Regions from separate parts of the Polymorphospora sp. NPDC050346 genome, predicted to be linked through region 1. Evidence: riboswitches for the same ligand, from Rfam matches in the RefSeq annotation. Region 1 holds a riboswitch; each other region holds the start of a gene.
The links. A riboswitch is a leader RNA that binds a small molecule or an ion and turns the genes downstream of it on or off. The one in region 1 is predicted to bind cobalamin.
Positions count from the first base shown of each region.

Region 2: it holds a riboswitch for cobalamin, as region 1 does, so the genes downstream of both, AB0I42_RS34420 (acyl-CoA thioesterase) here and AB0I42_RS12105 (peptidase) in region 1, are expected to answer to the same signal.
Region 3: it holds a riboswitch for cobalamin, as region 1 does, so the genes downstream of both, metE (5-methyltetrahydropteroyltriglutamate--homocysteine S-methyltransferase) here and AB0I42_RS12105 (peptidase) in region 1, are expected to answer to the same signal.

Region 1 is NZ_JBFAKM010000009.1:106,673-109,938, forward strand. Features, by position in the region: gene AB0I42_RS12095 (AMP-binding protein) at 1-760, opposite strand, end outside; gene AB0I42_RS12100 (class I SAM-dependent methyltransferase) at 757-1,422, opposite strand; cobalamin riboswitch at 1,806-1,945, shown strand; gene AB0I42_RS12105 (peptidase) at 2,054-3,100, shown strand; gene AB0I42_RS12110 (hypothetical protein) at 3,151-3,266, shown strand, end outside.
Region 2 is NZ_JBFAKM010000056.1:21,466-24,731, forward strand. Features, by position in the region: gene AB0I42_RS34405 (restriction endonuclease) at 1-3, opposite strand, end outside; partial or broken gene AB0I42_RS34410 (FAD-dependent monooxygenase) at 225-346, shown strand; gene AB0I42_RS34415 (hypothetical protein) at 519-887, shown strand; gene AB0I42_RS34420 (acyl-CoA thioesterase) at 916-1,425, opposite strand; cobalamin riboswitch at 1,548-1,765, opposite strand; partial or broken gene AB0I42_RS34425 (transposase) at 1,873-2,157, opposite strand; gene AB0I42_RS34430 (nitroreductase/quinone reductase family protein) at 2,400-2,876, opposite strand; gene AB0I42_RS34435 (glucose 1-dehydrogenase) at 2,873-3,266, opposite strand, start outside.
Region 3 is NZ_JBFAKM010000020.1:21,770-25,035, reverse strand. Features, by position in the region: gene metE (5-methyltetrahydropteroyltriglutamate--homocysteine S-methyltransferase) at 1-1,572, opposite strand, end outside; cobalamin riboswitch at 1,686-1,898, opposite strand; gene AB0I42_RS20870 (class I SAM-dependent methyltransferase) at 2,061-2,666, shown strand; gene AB0I42_RS20865 (hypothetical protein) at 2,822-3,163, shown strand; gene AB0I42_RS20860 (MerR family transcriptional regulator) at 3,160-3,266, shown strand, end outside.

The sequences.
Region 1 (3,266 bases):
CGTCCGCCGCCGCCACCAGGTCCTCGTAGTGTTTCGGCAGCGCGCTCATCACCGTGATCCCGTACGCGGCGAGCTGGCGCAGCAGTACGTCCGCCGGGGCGGCCGGGTCGGCCAGCACCAGGCGGGCCCCGGACAGCAGCGCGGCGAAGACGTGCAGGTCGGTGGCGTGCGCGACGTCGAGGGTGTGTCGGCAGAGGAACGCGTCGGTGTCGCGGATGTCGACGTCGGCGATCCAGCGACGGCGCTCCCGCACGAACTTGTCCTGCCGCCAGGCCATCAGCTTCGGGAAGCCGGTCGAGCCGGAGGTCCACAGGGTGCGGAAGATCCGGTGGTGCACCTCGGTGGCGAGCTCCGCGAGCGGGTCGGCGGCGCCCAGCTCGTCGAGGCCCACGGTGGGCGGCCCGGGCGGCAGCTCGCGGTGACCGTCGGTCACCACCAGGACCGGCTCGGTACGGTCCAGCGCGGTGCGCAGGTCGGCGGCGTCGAAGTTGCCCATCAGCGGTACGTAGCGGGCGCCGAGCCGGGCCACGGCGATGATCAGTGCGACGTATCCGATGCTGTTGCGCATGGCGAAGGCGACGCTGTCGTCGGCGCGTACGCCCCGGGCGGCCAGGCCGCCGCCCAGGCGGTCGACCAGCGCGACCAGTTCGGTGTAGCTGACCGCGTCTCCTCCCGTGGTCTCGACGGCGGGTGCGTCGGGGCGGGCGGCGGCGACCGCGCGTACGGCACCGTAGAGCGTGTCCGGCTCTTCGGCGGTCATGCCGTCCACCCGGCGTACGTGGCGAACCGCCAGTCCTTGGCCAGGCAGTCGACCTGCGCGTAGCCGGCCTGCCGCAGCCAGTCGAGTTGGGTGTCGACGTCGATGCAGATGTCGTGCTTCATCCGCTCGCGGCCGGCGGCCCACTCGTCGGCCGGCGTCTCGGAGTCGTGCACGTGCTTCTCGTGCTGGCGGTCGTAGAGCGCCTCGATCGCCGGGGTGGGCGCGAGCACCTGCTCGACGTTGACGAACAGGCCGCCCGGGCGCAGTACGTCGCGGATGCGGGCGAACAGGTCGCGCTTGCCCTCGTGCGGCAGGTGGTGGATCGCCAGGCCGGAGACGACGGCGTCGAACGGGCCGACCGGCAGCGGGTCGGTGAGGTCGGCGACCAGCGTGCGGACGTGCTCGACGGTCTCGAAGCGCTGCACGGCCTTGGCCAGCATCGGCTGCGACCGGTCGACGAGCAGCAGTTCGGCGTCGGGCAGCCGCTCCAGCAGCGCCGCGCTGAGCAGGCCGGTGCCGGCGCCCAGGTCGAGGATGCGGGGCCGGCGGGGCACCGACATGGCGACCACGCTGACCGCGCTGCCGTAGAGGAGGTCGAACGACGGGATCAGTTGCCGCCGCAACGCGTCGAAGGTCGCCGGATTCCAGAGTTCGGTGGTCACAGGTCTCCCCCCATCAGCCTTACGGCAATGGATCGGTCAGGGCTGGGCGGTGGCCGAGCTACGCCCCAATGGGCGGCCGGATTCGCGCCAGACATTGACCGTGGTGCAGTGGTTTCACCCGGTCTCCCCTGCTTGCCGAGATCCAGAAAGAATGCACCCGGCAGCAATGCCACCTGGCCACGTCGCCGAGCATCACTATAGACGATGATCATTCAGTTAGAAACGGGTAGATCATCCGACGAACCCGGCGGATACGGGCCCTTCGAATTCACGTCCGTCGCACCGTTGCCACATTGCGGAGAGTGACTGTCGGGAGGGTGACATCCGGGGTGGCACATGCCACCCACCAGCGGATTGACACCGGGCGGGCGATTCGGAAAGACTTACCGTCCACAACAGAAGATGCGTGCACCGTGGGGAAAGTCCGGTCGAAGTCCGGCGCTGGCCCGCAACGGTAGGCCGTCGAGCACTGCAATGTGCCCGGCGGTGAGCCCGAATGCCCACCTGCGCGCAAACCCGCTCCTCACCCGTCGTGGCCCACGGGACGGAGTCCGGATAAATCCCCACCGCGCATCGTGAGCGCAGGGACCTCCGGCCTCGTTACCTTCGGGCCGGAAAGGCGTGCCCACACATGGTCCGCTCGCTATCCCGGCACAAACTCCCCGCCCTGCTGTGCGGCGTACTCGCCGCCGCCCTGACCGTCGCGACACCGGCCGCCGCGGCCGCCGCCCCGCCGACCCTGAGCCGCTCCGACGCCGCCGCCGGCTGGCTGGCCCGGCAGATGGTCGACGGCGAGCGCTTCGAGACCGAGTTCGGCGGCGTCAGCTATCCCGACCAGGGCCTCACCATCGACGCCGTCTTCGCGTTCGCCGCCGCCAAGGTCGCCGACGAGAACGGTGCCAAGGCGCTCACCTGGCTCGCCCGGCCGGAGATCCTCACCGGCTACGTCGGCGACGGCAGCACCGAGGCATACGCCGGCGCCACCGCCAAGCTCACCCTCGCCGCCCAGGTCCGGGGTGCCGACCCGACCGCGTTCGGCGGCGTCGACCTGGTCGCCCGACTGCGCGGCCTGGAAGACCCGTCCGGCCGGTTCTCCGACCGGTCCGCGTGGGGCGACTACAGCAACGCCTTCAGCCAGTCCTTCGCCCTGCTCGCCCTCGACCGCACCCCGGCCGGCGCCCCCGCCACCGCCGCCGCGTTCCTGGCCGGCAGCCGCTGCGCCGACGGCGGCTACCCGCTGCTGTTCGCGCAGGCCACCTGCGTCAGCGACGTCGACGCGACGGCGCTGGCCGTGCAGGCCCTGCTGGCCGTCGACCGGTACGCCGACGCGACGGCCGGGCTCGCCTGGCTGACCGGCGTACAGGCCGCGAACGGCTCGTTCGGCAACGCGGCCGGCGAACCGAACGCCAACAGCACCGGCCTCGCCGCCCAGGCGCTGTGGGCCGGCGGGCGGCTGATCTCCGCCGCCAGGGCGAACATCTTCCTGCTCGGCCTCCAGGTCGGCTGCTCCGGCCAGGTGGCCGACCGTGGCGCGGTCGCGTACACCAGCGCCGGCTTCGACCCGGCCACCGCGCCCCGGGCCACCGCCCAGGCCGTCCCGGGGCTGGCCGCGGTCGGCTTCGCGAAGCTCTCCGCCACCGGCGCCCGCGGCGCCGCGCCCACCCTGGCGTGCCGGTGAGTACGGCGATCGCGCGGACCCGACGCTGGGCCGCGACCCTCGCCGCGCTCCTGGTGCTGACCGCCGGCCTCACCGTCGCCGAGCCGGCGCCCCGGGCCGCGCACGCCGCGGCCTGCACCGGGACGACCGGCGTCACGGTCGTCGTCGACTTCACCGCCTTCGGTGG
Region 2 (3,266 bases), on a different contig from region 1:
CATTTCACCTGAGTACTTGCGACGAGTACGGCGCTGACGTCGGGCCATGCCCACGACCTCCCCAAGCCTGAGCCAACACTGGCTGCCAGTGAGCAGCGAGTGATCACTGTAGATGCGGGGTACGACATTTCAATCGAAGCCGACCGCAGGGTCGTACGGGTCGATGATGAGCAAGGCGACGACCGCCCGACACGGCCACGATCGTCTACACGGCCGTCCGCGCCCCTACGGGCGGGTACGGCATGAACTGCGGCATCGCCGACGCCGACAACCTCACCTGGAAACTCGCCGCCGTCCACCACGGCTGGGCCGGCCCCGCCTGATCGACAGCTATGAGGCCGAACGCGGGCCCGTCGCCCTGGCCAGCGCCGATGAAAGTCACCGGCACCTGGTCGAGGCCGTCACCGCCCACCGCACCGGCGCCCCGCCCCCGGCTCGCCACGGCGAAGGCCTCGTCCTCGGCTACGCCTACAGCTCGAACGCCGTCCTGCCCGACGGCACCGCCGCGCCCGACCACGATGCGGTGGCCAAGTACGTCCCGACGGCCCGTCTCGGCCACCGACTTCCCGCACGTCTGGCAGCAAGACGGCGACCGGCGGGTCTCCACCCTCGACCTGCTCGGGCCGAGGCCGACCCTGCTCGCCACACCGGCCGGGGCGGCCTGGGCAGACAAGGCAGCGCGGTCGCCGCCGAACGACGGATGCCGCTGCGCACACCCGGTCGGTCCCGACGTGCTCGGCGGCCCGGGCAACTCGTCCACCAGCGTGTTCGACGTGACGGCATTCGGGGTCGTTTTCGTCCGGCCGGACGGACATGTCGGCTGGAGGAGCCGGCACACACCCGACATCGCCCCGGAGGTCGTCCTGAACCGGCTGCCGGTCCGCTGATCACGTACCTGTGATCGCGGTGACGGGATCAGACGGCCACCTGGTCCGGGCCGTGGCCGGCGAGGGCATCGCGTAGGGCGAGTCGGTGCCGTCGCCGGATCTCGGCCTGCCGGAACGCTTGGTGGTCGCCGGGCGTCTCGGGGAGCAGCGCCGGCACCGTTCGTGGTTTGCCGTCGTCGTCGACGGCGACCATGACGAGGTGTGACGTGGCGACGGTGGTGGCCGGGACGGCCCGGTCCCAGCGGTCCGCGGTGACCTTGACCGCGACCTCCATCGAGCTGCGCCCGGCCCAGGTGATCCTGGCCTGTACGTGCACGACGTCACCCACGCGTACGGCCTGCAGGAAGACGGTCTCGTCCATGGCGGCGGTGACCGCGGGGCCATCGGAGTGCCGGGCGGCGACGACCCCGGCGACGGAGTCGATGAGGTTGAGGATGCGTCCGCCGTGCACCGTACCCATCAGGTTGGTGTGGTGCTGGTCCATGATCTGCGACAGGGTCAGTTGCGACGCCGACGGCGGTCGCCCCGGTGGTGTCATCGCTGTCTCGTCCGTTCCAGAAAGGTGGCGCCACGGACGGGACGGCGAACGCCACCGCGGCCAGGGGCCGTGGCGGGACGCGCGTCCGGCCCACCCGCGAGGCCGTCGGCAGCGCACACGCCGACCGTGTGCGCAGCGCGGGCAGGTCTTCGGACTCGTGGGCACGACCGGGGGTACCGGTCTCCTACCGGCCGTCGCTTCCCGGACCGTTGCGGTCCAGTGCTCTGTTGACGGCGTTCGTTCCCACTCACCGCTGCGGGGCAGTCCCGGTCTCGCACCGGGTTCCCTCTTACGACGCCCGCCCTGGTGGGACGGGCATACCAGCGCCATCGGCCACCATAGCCGTGTGCGGGCCGGCGTGCCGTGGCGCCGGGCACACCGGAAAAGAGCGAGGCCGGGTGCCAGTACGTGTCGTAGACCCGACAGGTTCCGCCGGTTACCGGCTCTTCACAGACCAGGGTGTAGTCGTGGCCTGAAGCCGCCGGTCTCGAGCAGGGACCTGGCGATGTAGTCGGTGATGTTGCGGAATCCGAGCGCGGAGCCGCGGAGGTGTTCGAGCCGTCCGTTGATCGCCTCGGTCGGGCCGTTGGATGTGCCGGGCCGGTCGAAGTAGGCCAGCACGTCGTCGGCACGCTTCTTCAACGTCCGACCCAGCGTGATGACCTCGCTCCGCACGGCCGGGACGCCGGCGCTGACCGAGTCGATCAGCGCGGTCATCAACACGCGGCCACGAGCTCGTCGAGTCTGCAGAAGGTCGTTAGATCGGGGTGGGCGAACGCGTGCGAGCGGTCGCCGACGGTAGCGTCGAGCACGGTTCTCTTTCAGGATGAGCGTGTAGGAGCCTTTCCCTCTGGAAACCTCGACATCCATCTGGGACCGCCGCGCCAGCTACACCCTCATCTGGCGAAGAGCTGCTCTAGCCGCGACTACACCCCAGTCCCTGGGAGTAGGTCCATCTGTCGAGGGATCCGCGATCACGGCCGATGGCGGAAGCTGATGCGCATCAGCCGACTGTCAGCCCAGTCTTCGAGCCGAGTCGGCCGGATGGTGCCAGGGTCGTGGGGCTGGTTGAGATCCGCGACGATCTCCGCCAGCACGGCCTGACGTTCAGCTGGGTCGGTGACAGGCGCGGCCCGCGCAGGCAGATCCGCGCGGATCCCGTTCTTGAGGTGGAAGGTGAAGTTGGGATTGGCGAGAAGGTTCGCATGCCAGTCGGTCGCGGCACCGCCGGCGCCGCTACACAGGTAGGTGGTGCCCGCAGCTCGGTAGAAGAAGATCTCGATGCGGCGTGGCCGGCCGGTGCGGCGCCCCAGCGTCGTGATGTCGATGATCCGTTCGCTGGTGCCTGCGGCGGGGGTGATCTCGATGGCTCGCCGGATGTGATCGGGCAGGTGCGACAGAGACGCGTCACGTACGGAGTCGTTCCATCCGGTCGTGTCTGGACTGCTCATGCGGTCTCGGTCTGAAGGGCGGGCCCGAGGAGGAGTCCACCGTCGATGACGTACTCCGACCCCGTGATGAACGACGCGTCTGATGACGTGAGGAACAGGAGAAGCCGGGTGACGTCGGTCGGCTCTCCAAGTCGGGGGATGGCGAACGGCTCGGGTGAGTAGAAGTCGGCGATTGCCGCGGTGGCGCCGGCTGCTGGTTCTTGGATGAAGGGGGTCGCGATCACGCCGGGGTGGATGGTGTTCACGCGGATGTGGTCCCGGCCGAGCTCGAGCGCTGCCGTTCGGGTAAGGCCTCGCACGGCCCACTTGCTGGCGACGTACGGCGCGTAGTGCGCCGTGCCGCCCAGGCCCATCGTCGAGGCGATGTTGACGATGGCTCCCCCTGTTGCG
Region 3 (3,266 bases), on a different contig from region 1:
CATCGGCGCCTTACGGGTCACGTCGCCGTGGATGACCGGCGGTCGCACGCAGCGGGAGCCGTAGGACTGCACCCAGCCGTGCTCGGTGGCGGCGAACCCGTCGAGTTGCTCGCCGAAGTACTGCACCATGTCGTTGCGTTCCGGTTCGCCGTGCACGAGCACGTCCAGACCGAGCCGCTCCTGGAGCCGGATGACGTGCTCGATCTCGGCGCGCATCCGCCGGGTGTAGCCGGCCTCGTCGAGGGTGCCGGCCCGGTGGGCGGCGCGCGCCCTACGCAGCTCGACGGTCTGCGGGAACGACCCGATGGTGGTGGTGGGCAGTTCCGGCAGCCCCAGCCGCTCCTGCTGGCGGGCGGCGCGGTCGGCGTGGTCACCGCGCCGCCGGTCGGCGGGACCGAGCGCGGCGAGCCGGGCCCGTACGTCGTCGTGCCGCCACGCCGCCGGCGCCGGGCGCGGCGGTGCCGGCAGGTGCCCGGTGCCGTCGCGCACCGCGCGGCCGAGCAGGACGACCTCGTCCACCTTCTGCCGGGCGAACGCGAGCCGCTCGTACAGGTGCGGGTCGAGGCGGGTCTCGACGGACAGGTCGACCGGGACGTGCAGCAACGAGCAGGACGTGGCGACGGCGACGTGGTCGGCGAGCCCGGCGACCGCCGCCCCGGCGGTCGCCGCGGCACGCAGGTCGGTACGCCAGATGTTCCGTCCGTCGACCAGGCCGGCGACGATGGTCCTGCCGCGCAGTGGCCCCGCGGCGGCGAGCCGGTCGAGGTTGCCCCGCCCGGCGACCAGGTCCACGCCGATCGCCTCGACCGGCGTGTCCAGCAGGGCCGGCAGGGCCTCGCCCAGCTCGCCGAAGTAGGTGGCCACGAAGATCCGTGGCCGGTGTTCGATCCCACCGAGCCGGGTGTAGGCGCGGCGCAGCGCGTCGATCTCCGCCGGGGCGCGGTCGGCGACGTACGCGGGCTCGTCCAGCTGCACCCAGGCCACCCCGGCGTCGGCCAGGGCGGTGAGGATCCCGGCGTACGCCTCGACCAGGTCGTCGAGGCGGGCGAACGGATCGTCGCCCTTGGCCAGCAGCAGGAACGTGGCCGGCCCGACCAGCACCGGCCGGGTGGTGATGCCCAATTCGCGGGCCTCGCCGTACTCGCGCAGCGCCTTGGCCGGGTCGGCGACGAAGGCGGTGTCCGGGCCGATCTCCGGCACCAGGTAGTGGTAGTTGGTGTCGAACCACTTGGTCAGTTCCAGCGCCGGCTCGGCGTCGACGCCACGGGCCATGGCGAAGTAGGTGTCCAACTCGGACAGTCCGAGCCGGGCGAACCGGTCCGGAACCGCGCCGACGGCGACGGCGGTGTCGAGCATGTGGTCGTAGTAGGAGAAGGTGTTCGACGGGATCGCGTCGAGACGGGCGTCCCGCAGCGCCCGCCAGACCTCGGCGCGTAGCCCGGCGGCGGTGCGCTCCAGTTCGCCGGCGTCGACGGTGCCGGCCCAGTAGGCCTCGACGGCCCTCTTCAGCTCTCGGTCGGTGCCGATGCGCGGATAGCCGAGCACGGTGCTCTGGCCGAATGCGGTGCTCAACGGTGGGTCCTTCCCTCGAGGTGCCCGGCGGGGCACGGGAGGGGGAAGGCAGGGTACGGGTCGGTACCGGCTTCCGCCCTGGCCCTCCCGAGAGGCCGCCGGCGGCGCACACCGGCGGCGTGCGCGGCGCTGGCAGGTCTTCGGACTCGTGGGCGTGACCCGATGGTCGCCTACTGGCCGTCGCTTCCCAGACCTCGCGGTCCAGTGCTCTGTTGACGGCGTTCGTTCCCACTCACCGCTGCGGGGCAGTCCCGGTCTCGCACCGGGTTCCCTCTTACGACGCCCCACCCTCACGGGTCGGGCGAACCAGCACCGTCCGACATCGTACGGGCCTTCGGGCGGTGCCCGGGTGACGGTGTCCGACGTACGGGACGGCAGGGGTGCCACTTTGCGGTTTCCGCAAACTTCTTTGTCAACCCGTCCGGGGTGCGGCATGTTGGCGCCGGAGGTGGTCACCTCCGGCACTAACGAACCCGAGGGTGGTAACCATGGACGCGAAGTTCTGGGACGACAGGTACCTCAGCCGGGAACGGCTCTTCAGCGGCAACCCCAACGGCGTCCTCGTCGCCGAGGTGGCCGACCTGCCGCCGGGGCGGGCCCTCGACCTCGGATGCGGCGAGGGTGCCGACGCGCTCTGGCTGGCCCGGCGCGGCTGGCAGGTGACCGCCGTCGACATCTCGGACGTGGCCCTGCGCCGCGCCGCGACCGGGGACGACACCGGCCGGGTGACATGGACCCGGGTCGACCTGGCCACCGAGCCACCACCGGCCGGCCCGTTCGACCTGGTCTCGGCCCAGTACTTCCCGCTGCGCCGCGAACCGGGCCACGCCGTACTGCACAGCCTGCTGGCCACGGTCGCACCCGGCGGAACCCTGCTCGTCGTCAGTCACGATCTGGCCGATCTTCCGCCGCGGCACGACCTCGACGTCGACCCGGCCGACTTCTACCAACCCGGAGAGGTCGCCGGGCTGCTCGACGACGACTGGGCCGTCCTGGTCGACGAGATCCGGCCACGGACGGTTCCCGCGCCGCCGGGGACGCACCACCGCAACGACACCGTCCTGCGGGCGCGACGGGAGCCGTCGCGACCCTGACCGGCCGCCGGCCCGACGGGTGGCGCCGACCCGTCGGGCACGCGGGTGCGGGCCCGCGGCGGTCCGGGCTGTTGCATCCGGTACCCGGGTACAGGCTTACCGTCGGATGGCCGGCGCCGACCCGGCACCGGAACCGCCCGTACGAGGAGGCTGTGATGCCGTTCGTCGTCCCGGACACCTGTACCCTGCCCACCGCCGACCGGCCACCCCGGCTGGCCGAGTTCGACGCCCTGCTCACCACCGCCGTGCGCGCCGTCGAGTCGCTCACCCCGACCCACGCCCGACTCAGCCTGGCCGGCCCGCCCGACCTCGAAACGGCGGTACGGGATCTCACCGCGCGCGAAGCGAGCTGCTGCTCGTTCTTCACCTTCACCGTCAGCCCGGCCCACGACGACAGCCCGCTGACCCTCGACGTACGGGTGCCACCCGGCCACGCCGACGTACTGCGGTCCCTGGTCGGCCGGGCCGCCGCGGCCGCGCCCGGGCCGGCCCGGTGACCCCCGGGCTACGCAGCGGCGAGGTCGCCGAACAGGCCGGGGTGAACATCCAGACCCTGCGCTACTACGAGCGCCGGGGCCTGCTCGCCGAACCGGCCCGCTC